DNA from 4 places in the Halorhodospira halochloris genome. Region 3 is predicted to be linked to each of the others. Evidence: predicted binding sites of a transcription regulator. Region 3 holds the regulator's gene; each other region holds the start of a gene.
What was found. The regulator sigma-54, encoded in region 3, starts transcription at its own class of promoters, with help from an activator protein. The targets are predictions, from matches to a motif close to TGGCANGNTNCNTGCTT.
Positions count from the first base shown of each region.

Region 1: HH1059_RS10680 (flagellar hook-length control protein FliK) is a predicted target of sigma-54. The motif match lies at 1,170-1,186, and genes of this name have one in related genera.
Region 2: nifB (nitrogenase cofactor biosynthesis protein NifB) is a predicted target of sigma-54. The motif match lies at 1,348-1,364, and genes of this name have one in related genera.
Region 4: glnL (nitrogen regulation protein NR(II)) is a predicted target of sigma-54. The motif match lies at 1,277-1,293, and genes of this name have one in related genera.

Region 1 covers NZ_AP017372.2:2,357,972-2,360,174, forward strand. Annotated here, with positions in the region: gene HH1059_RS10680 (flagellar hook-length control protein FliK) at 1-1,126, opposite strand, end outside; gene fliJ (flagellar export protein FliJ) at 1,308-1,769, opposite strand; gene fliI (flagellar protein export ATPase FliI) at 1,811-2,203, opposite strand, start outside.
Region 2 covers NZ_AP017372.2:1,292,175-1,294,377, reverse strand. Annotated here, with positions in the region: gene nifV (homocitrate synthase) at 1-176, opposite strand, end outside; gene nifB (nitrogenase cofactor biosynthesis protein NifB) at 180-1,253, opposite strand; gene HH1059_RS06060 (sensor domain-containing diguanylate cyclase) at 1,835-2,203, shown strand, end outside.
Region 3 covers NZ_AP017372.2:2,028,431-2,030,633, reverse strand. Annotated here, with positions in the region: gene hpf (ribosome hibernation-promoting factor, HPF/YfiA family) at 1-186, opposite strand, end outside; gene HH1059_RS09300 (RNA polymerase factor sigma-54) at 199-1,671, opposite strand; gene lptB (LPS export ABC transporter ATP-binding protein) at 1,727-2,203, opposite strand, start outside.
Region 4 covers NZ_AP017372.2:13,004-15,206, reverse strand. Annotated here, with positions in the region: gene glnG (nitrogen regulation protein NR(I)) at 1-194, opposite strand, end outside; gene glnL (nitrogen regulation protein NR(II)) at 187-1,266, opposite strand; gene glnA (glutamate--ammonia ligase) at 1,397-2,203, opposite strand, start outside.

The DNA.
Region 1 (2,203 bases), 330 kb from region 3:
CCTTGACCATCCAGTCTATGCGCTCGCCGACCGCTGGGGTAAAGCCATTCTGTCCCACCTGCTGCGGGACATTAAGCTGAACTCCACCGCTCGAGCGCGCACTTGCCTCCAGGCCTTGAGCTGCGGCAAACATGCTGCCGAAATCAGCGCGCCCCATGCTTGCCTCTTCACCACGCCGCGAGCCCCCTTCCGCGGCCTGTAGCAACGCCTCCATACTCGCCTGACGCTCACCGCCGGATGACGAACCTCCGCTGTTGGCATTCTGCCCGGCAGGATCATCTCCGCTAGCTGCTGCCGAAGCACTCAGCGCCCCGCCTGCCCTTAACTCGCGGACAATCTGCTCCCCCTGGGAGTTTTGAGCGATGCTGCGCTCCCCGAAGCGCTCTGCGCCCTCACCACCGAAACCAATGCCGCCCATCGAACTGAATCCGGTTCCACCCGAGCTCATTGGATCGGCTTGCCAGCGCCCAGATATCTCTTTGAGCCTATCGGCATCGCTGACTATCTCGACTTCCAGGTGCTCTAGCTTGCCTGCTTCTTTCAGCTCGGCAACCCTCTCTTCTAGCGCTGCCCACAGGTCCTCGCCATCAAGCCCCTGTTCTTTGAGCTCTGCCAGCTCCTGTAGGAGCTCCTCACGCTCAGCCTTCAGTGCCTGCAGCTGCTCGGCATGATCTCCCTTACCGCTGAGGACCAAGCCCCGACCTAGGCCCTCGGCGCCTTCTTTTAGTAGTAGGGTATCGGCAGAGAAGGTTTTGCCTTCGCCATCACCCTCAGCCGACTTAGTTTCAGTGAATATTTCCCAGCCATGCTGCTGCAGCAGCTTGAGCTTACCTATCTGGTCAGTGTCAAAAGAATCGCTGCCGCCCAGCTGACTAACCAGCTGACTAAACAGATCTTTCAGTTCTCCCTGAACCTTGTTGCCGTCATGCGGCAACCCTTTGCCGGTTTTGGCATGATCTATCAGTGCCGCAAACTGCTCTTTAGACACCCCCATATCCTTTAAAGCAGAGCCATCAAACAACGCATCCGCGAACAGCTTCCCCTCTGCGTCCCCCTGTTTGGCAGGCTTGGCGCCTTTTTTGCCGAGCATATCCAGATCCAGAGCAGCAAGTTCCATTGGCATCATTAACGGGGGTCTCCTTGTGTCCTTGTTAATCCGTAATTCATTAATGCAATATTCGCGCCATCAAATCTCCAGGGATGGATTCACGGCGTCCTCCACACCGGGGTAGTTGAGTGGCTCCGGGGGAGTTTTTGGAGATTCCTCCCGAGATAATCGATGCTAATCAACCCCTCTGTCAGGCAAATTACTCGCTGTCGGAAGCTATACCACGCTGAGCAGCCTGAAACAGCAACCGCGCCGTTTCATCCAGCTCTCTCTGTTCGCGGCGCTCCTGTTCCTGACGCTCCTGCTGCGCGCGGCGCTCAACGACGCTCTCAATGCGCCGATGCTCCGCCCACCGCCCCAACCACTGCTTATGAAGCTGCTCTACTCGCTGCTGCTGATCGCTAATACCTTGTCTTTGCTGATCCACTGCTTCATCGAGCCGACAGAGAAAGGCGTGGAAATCACGCAGCCGCGATGCTTCAATGGTCCCCTCGCAGACCAGTCGGCGCCGATAATCCTGGCGCATATGGAGGATATTCTCGAGTTGCCCCTGGCTCTCCTGCAGTTCACTGCGCGCCTTGGCAAGCTCCACCGCTGCCCGCTCTTGACGCTGCTGGGTCAACCTCTCAACCGGGCGTAGCTTCTTTGAGCCGCCGCTCATCGCGACCTCCTGGATTTTATCTATTACGATCTGTCAGTTACTCAGGCTGCCTCACGCAGTAAACGCTGCAATGAGGCCAATGACTCAGAAAAATCGACTGCCTCGCTCACGTCTTGCTGCATAAATGCCCGCATGTGGGTTTGGTAGGCTATTGCCTGATCAACTAAAGGATCGCTGCCGCGCTGGTACGCCCCGACACTTATCAGATCCTCGTTCTGGCGGTAGGCCGAATAGAGTTCGCGGAAGCGCTGCGACAATTTCTGATGCTGAGCTGTTGTCAGCGACATCATCGCCCGGCTGATGGACCCCTCCACATCTATGGCCGGGTAGATCCCGGAGTCTGCGAGGGACCGGGACAGAACAAGGTGGCCATCTAGTATAGCCCGGGCCGAATCGGCAATCGGTTCCTGCTGATCATCCCCTTCAACCAGGAC
Region 2 (2,203 bases), 740 kb from region 3:
GCGATGGCCAGCTTCTCATCCCGGCTAAAGGCGACCCCGGCCGACTGCTCACCATCGCGCAAGGTGGTATCGTCGATAACTACTTCTACAGCTGCAGTTGTGCTGGTGCGATCTACATCGCCCTCTCGGGATCTCACCGGACCATCTTCTGCGCCACAAAGCCTATTTAAAGCCATAACTCAGCCCTCATCCTCAATCTCCGCATCCGCCTCAGCAAACGCCTGACGGCGGCTTTGTTGCCGGGCCAAGAGGGTATATATGTCTGCCGGTGGGTTGCTGTATGGGTCTTCCGCCGCCCCTTCTTCAGGTAGTTGCTCGGCGGTAAGATTGGCGCTTTGTTCAGCGCCGAGAAAACCCACCGCATCCGCCCGGCACTGTCGACAGTGGCGCATCTGCGGCATATCCCCGGCGCACTTCGCCTGCACGGCCTGCAACTCGGCAGTGCTCGGGGCGGGCTGACCACTAAGGCCGAAAGCGGTGCCGTGCTCTGGCTCGGAGATCAGTGGCATAACGTTGTGCAAGAACGCACCACGCTGGCGCACTGCACTACTCACCGCGGGCAGATGATCATCGTTAATTCCCGGGATGAGCACCGAATTAACCTTTACTAATACATCCTTGGCTGCCAGCTGCTCGATACCCATAAGCTGTTGGTTGAGTAGTATTTCGGCACCCTGCTCGGCGGTATAGCGGCGATGCTCATAGAAGACCCACGGGTGAATCCGGGCGCCTACCGCCGGGTCGATCGCATTGATGGTTACCGTTACGTGCTCAACACCTAAGCTGCACAGCTGATCAACATACTCAGGCAAGGCCAGACCGTTGGTCGATAAACACAAGCGCAACTCTGGGAAGCTCTCGCGCAATAACTCACAGGTGTGCAAAGTCCGCCGCGCATTGGCCAGTGGGTCGCCTGGACCGGCAATACCGACAACCGCTAACTCCGGTATTCGCTGACTCACCGCGGCCACCTTGCGCACCGCCTGTTCCGGTTTGAGCACCCGCGATACAACACCGGGGCGCGACTCATTAGAACAGTCGTACTTACGGTTGCAGTAATTGCACTGGATGTTGCAAGCCGGGGCTACCGGGACATGCATACGGGCAAAGTGGTGGTGGGCGTCCTCAGAATAGCAAGGGTGATTGCGAATCTTCTCGCGCACCCCTACCGGCAGTTTTCCTGTCCCATCGCGCGGCCCGCTACAGGCTGAGCGTGCTGATGCGGCATTCTGGTGGGGGGTGGAGTCTTTCATGTTATCCCCTTTTACCTCAGTGATTGGGCCGTAACCTTGCTGAGGCCGGCTTAGCTATAACGACGAGGTGCGTATTTATCTATTGAGATGCAATTTGCAAGATGCGTGCCGCATGTCGTTTGAGGAAACGCTTTGCTAGAAAACCAGCAACTTCAGTACGGTGCCATCCTGCTAAACATCAAGGGGAACCAATGACCGCCGAAAGAAGATGCGGCTGCAAAGCCTCCTAGCAACCTTTAAACCGCCCATTGAGCCTGGCCGCCCCGGTGTGGAGGACGCCGTGAATCCTTCCCTGGAGGCTTCATGGCGCCATCCCTGGCGCCAAGACCTCCACACCGGGGCGGCCAGGCTCAATGGGCGGTTTAAAGGTTGCTAGAGGTCCCCTAGAGACGCTCTCCAAGGAAGGAATTACGCCGTCCCCGCATGAGAGCTAGCTAGCAATACTTTCCTAAATACTAGTAAACTAGCTGTAATGGCACATCCAAAGCCTGCGGTTATGGATTACGCCTAGCGCGAGTGATTTTAGAAAAACCCTTAAAGCCGAATGCTTTACTGGGGGCAGGGAAATAAAGCCAAGAATAATGAAAGAATATCAAGCTATTTTCGAGCAAGCCCCAGTTGCCTTGGCTGAGATCGACACTAACGGCCAAATACAGCAAGTTAATGCTAGACTCGCTGAAATGCTTGGCAGGGAAGCTGCTGAACTTATCGGTAAAACCTTGGGTGAATTGACCCGCAGCGATGCCACGGATGGCTTAGAAGAGCGCGTGCAAGAGATTATAAGCGGCAAGCGGCAGTCGTGGACGGGGAGATATTTGCTGCACCGCCTCAACAACTCTCCCCACTGGGTAGAAATTAGCGCTACTCGACTAACCTATGGGCGAAATCAAATCCACGCCAATGCTAGTGAAAGCAAAGAATCCCAAAGCGGCAACCAGCTCACCGGAGCG
Region 3 (2,203 bases):
CCTGCCTCCACCACTGCCGAGCTGTATATTAGCCTCCGCTTTCTGTTGCAATTTTTCAACAGATAGTATGACTTCAGTGTCAATCAAATTGTCAAAGTGACGCTGTAGCCTGCTCATCTTGTCATTTACATAGTCGCGTAAGGAGTCGGTAATCTCTATATGGTGACCGCTGAGTTTGATTTGCATGGCTTGGATCCTTCATTTGCGAAGTTCTGCAGCTTGCGTCTTATTGCCGTAGCCTCTTTGTTTGACTTTGCGTTGCGAAGACGAGGCAATGCCCAAAGATTCACGATACTTGGCTACGGTCCTACGTGCTACCTTGATGCCCTCATCCCTGAGAGATTCAGCGATGGCGCTGTCACTAAGCGGTTTGCTGGTCTCTTCAGCGCTTATCAAGCGTTTTATTCGTGCCCGGATGGCAGTAGCAGATGCCTCACCTCCATCTGTGGTGCTTACGTGACTGGAAAAAAAGTACTTGAACTCATACGTCCCACGTGGTGTGTACATGTATTTGTTGGTTGTTATCCGCGATATTGTAGACTCATGCATGTCAATTGTCTCGGCTATCTCGCGCAATACCAGAGGCTGCATGGCCTCCTCGCCGTGGTCCATGAACTCTCTTTGCCGATCGACGATGGCGCTGGCCACCTTAAGCAGCGTCTCATTGCGGCTTTGCAAGCTCTTTAACAACCAGCGAGCCTCCTGGAGGTGGGTCCGTAAACAGTGATTATCGGCACTAGTATCGCCGCGTTTAACGAGACTGGCGTAGTAGGGGTTGATCCGTAGAGTAGGCGTCATCTCGCGATTGAGTTCAACATGCCAAGCGCCGTCCTGGCGGAATACGGTAACGTCAGGAATGATGTACTCTGGTGCAGAGTTGCTCAGTTGTTGACCCGGCCGAGGATCGAGGCTCCTGATCAGTTCGAGTGTTTCGTCAACAGCCGAGCCACTCAAGCCTAGCTCGGCTTGTATCTCGTCATAGCGCTGCTCGGCGACTCGTTCCAAGTGGTTGAGGACTATTTCCATCGCTTCCCCTCGCCAAGGTGTGGTTTCGGGGAGTTGCTCAAGCTGAATAAAAAGTGCCTCTGCAGGTGATCGAGCGGCTATGCCATGCGGATCCAAGCGCTGGATACGGGCAAGGATAGACTCCACATCGCTAGGGCTGAAATGGATGCTTGTCGGAAGCTGGCCGTGTATCTCTTCAACACTTGACTGGAGGTAGCCGTCCTCATCAATAGAATCAACAATGATCTCGGCAACTAAACGTTCACTCTCGGTAAGGTCCTCCATCTCCACTTGCCAGAGCAAATGCTCTATCAGTCCCTGGGGGTTGGAGCTGCGATTCTCTAAGATGTCTGTGGCTGAATCAGCTCCTGGGGATGCGCAGGCGTAGCTGGCGTCATAAATATCTTCCCAGCTGGTATCCAAGGGTAGTTCGTCGGGTATTGCCTCACCGCTAGGTTGCTCTTCCGCGTTTTGATCCTGATTTGACTTGTCTGCAACGCTTGTCTCTTCGCCCTCATCAGTCTCCAGCATTAGATTGGATTCCAGCGCCTGCTGGATTTCGTTATGCAATTCGAGACTAGACAGCTGCAGCAGCCGAATGGCCTGCTGTAACTGAGGCGTCATGGCCAGCTGTTGGCCCACTCTTAGCTGAAGCGTTTGCTTCATATCAAATTCTTTACAGTGGTGGTTAAATTTTCAAACAGTACTACACTAAAGCTTATCATAAGCTAAAATCCTCACCCAGATAGACCTCCCTTACTTTAGGGTCAGCGAGGATTTCTTGGGCGTTTCCTGCAGCTAAGACCCGGCCGTCGCTAAGGATATATGCCCTCTGAACAATGCCCAGGGTTTCGCGTACGTTGTGGTCGGTAATGAGAACACCGATGCCGCGATCGGCTAACCGGCGAACTATCCGTTGAATGTCGCCAACCGATATTGGGTCGACTCCGGCGAAGGGTTCATCCAATAAAATAAATTGCGGATTAGCGGCAAGGGCTCTGGCAATCTCAACCCGACGCCTTTCCCCTCCAGACAGAGAAATTCCCATAGAATCGCGAACGTGATTTACGCCAAAGTCTTCTAGCAGCTCTTCTGCTGCACTTTTGCGCTCGGCTCGGCTGAGATCTGAGCGCAGCTGCAAAATGGCGTTGAGGTTGTCTGCGACGCTTAGTTTACGAAATACTGATGGCTCCTGCGG
Region 4 (2,203 bases), 820 kb from region 3:
TGTCCATCGGTTCCCGGCATGCGGATATCAGTTATCAGTGCTGCCGGCAGTTCATGTTGCAGGCCTTCCAGGGCATGGTCGGCGTTGTCAAAGCACCTAACTCGATAACCTGCGCGCTGTAGGGCTTTTTCCAATACCCAGCGTATGGACCGGTCATCATCGATGACCCAAACACTGCCTAGATCATCATTCATGATCAGTCTCCATCGGTAACCATATAGTGAATACGGTGCACCCCGGTTCGCTGGTGAACTCTATAAGTCCACCCATCCGGCTTACCAGATTCTGCGCGATAGGCAGGCCTAGACCGCTTCCCTCTGCCCTGCTGGTGACCATGGGGAAGAAGATCTGCTCTTGTTGTTCAACCGGTATACCGGGCCCATCGTCCTCTACATCTATACGCGCAACCAATCTATGGACCTTGTCGGCGATAGTCATTTGGCGCTGAGTCCGGGTTCGCAGGATTATATTGCCCTGGGGACCCGCTGATTGCCGGGCATTGCGAACCAGGTTGAGTAGGGCCTGGATGAGATGGTCCCGCTCAACATACAGTAGGGGAATACTCGGATCGTAATCACGTACTATAGGTACTGGAGACATAACGACCCCTGCTTCACCCTCAATTCCTTCAGCATCGACTAGGGCACGAACCCTTTCAAGCACCTCATGGACATTGACAATCTCAGGTGAGGTTGGATTTTTGGGGCCAAGCAGGGTGTCAACTAAATTCTTGAGCCGATCGGCCTCACTGATTATTACCTGGGTATACTCGCGAAGTTCGTTATCACTTAGTTCTGCCTCTAGCAGCTGAGCTGCTCCCCGCAAACCACCTAGAGGGTTTTTAACCTCGTGAGCCAGACCACGGAGTAGCTCAGCAATGGCCCTATTCTGTACAACCAGGTTATGTTCTTTGGTGATGCGGGTATGGCGATCAACCTCTGCGATCTCAATCAGCACCCGCTCACCTTCAAGAGGAGTAACCGTGCAATCTATTGTCACCATGCGCTGATCGCTGATGTTTACGCGGCGCTCACGCTGTGTATAGCTCCCCCCGGAAGTGCAGGCAGTATTTATCAATTCGCTGAATATATCTGTCGCGCGAATGGCCTGTTCTAATTCTTGACCATGAACTTGACGTGCGCTAACGCGAAATAGCTCTTCAGCGGCGTGGTTTAGAGATAATATGCGATGCTCTGCATCGACCACCATTATGGCGGTTGTCAGCTCATCGAGTATCAGCCTAGATGGGTGGATGTTCGGGGTCATGTACGATCATTTGCAAGTTATAGGCCAGGTCGATACTCATGAGCCCCGCAGACTATCACTGAATAACAGCAGCCAATGGAGGAGGAGGAGCTGCCTCCCCTCCATTGCTGCGATGCCGATGCGGCGTAAGTTAACAGCTGTAATAGAGATCGAATTCCACGGGGTGGGTAGTCATCCGCATGCGGGTTACATCTTCCATCTTTAACTCAATATAGGCGTCGATCATATCATCGGAAAAGACTCCGCCTTGTTTGAGGAACTCGCGGTCGTTGTCGAGGGCTTCCAGCGCCTCATCAAGCTGGATTGCAACCCGCGGAATCTGTTTCTCCTCCTCTGCCGGCAAATCGTAGAGGTCCTTGTCCATTGCTTCGCCCGGATGGAGCCTATTGCGAATACCATCAAGCCCAGCCATGAGCATTGAGGCGAAAGCCAGATAAGGATTGCCGGTCGGATCGGGAAAGCGAACCTCAATGCGTCGCGCTTTTGGGTTAGTAACGTAGGGAACTCTAACCGATGCCGAACGGTTGCGTGCTGAATAGGCTAGCAGCACCGGTGCTTCGAACCCGGGGACAAGGCGCTTATAGCTATTTGTCGAGGCGTTGGCGAAGGCGTTGATAGCCTTGGCGTGTTTTATGATACCACCGATATAGTAAAGCGCTTCTTCTGAGAGCCCACCATACTGGTCGCCACTAAAGATGTTGCGGCCTCCTTTCGATATCGACTGATGAACATGCATACCGCTGCCATTGTCGCCGACTAGCGGCTTGGGCATGAACGTAGCCGTTTTGCCGTAAGCATGGGCAACGTTATGGACGCAATACTTAAGGATTTGCAGCTCGTCTGCCTTTTTTACCAAAGTGCGTGCAGCGACTCCAATCTCACATTGTCCAGCTGTGGCAACTTCGTGGTGGTGCACCTCAGGCTCAAGTCCCATGTC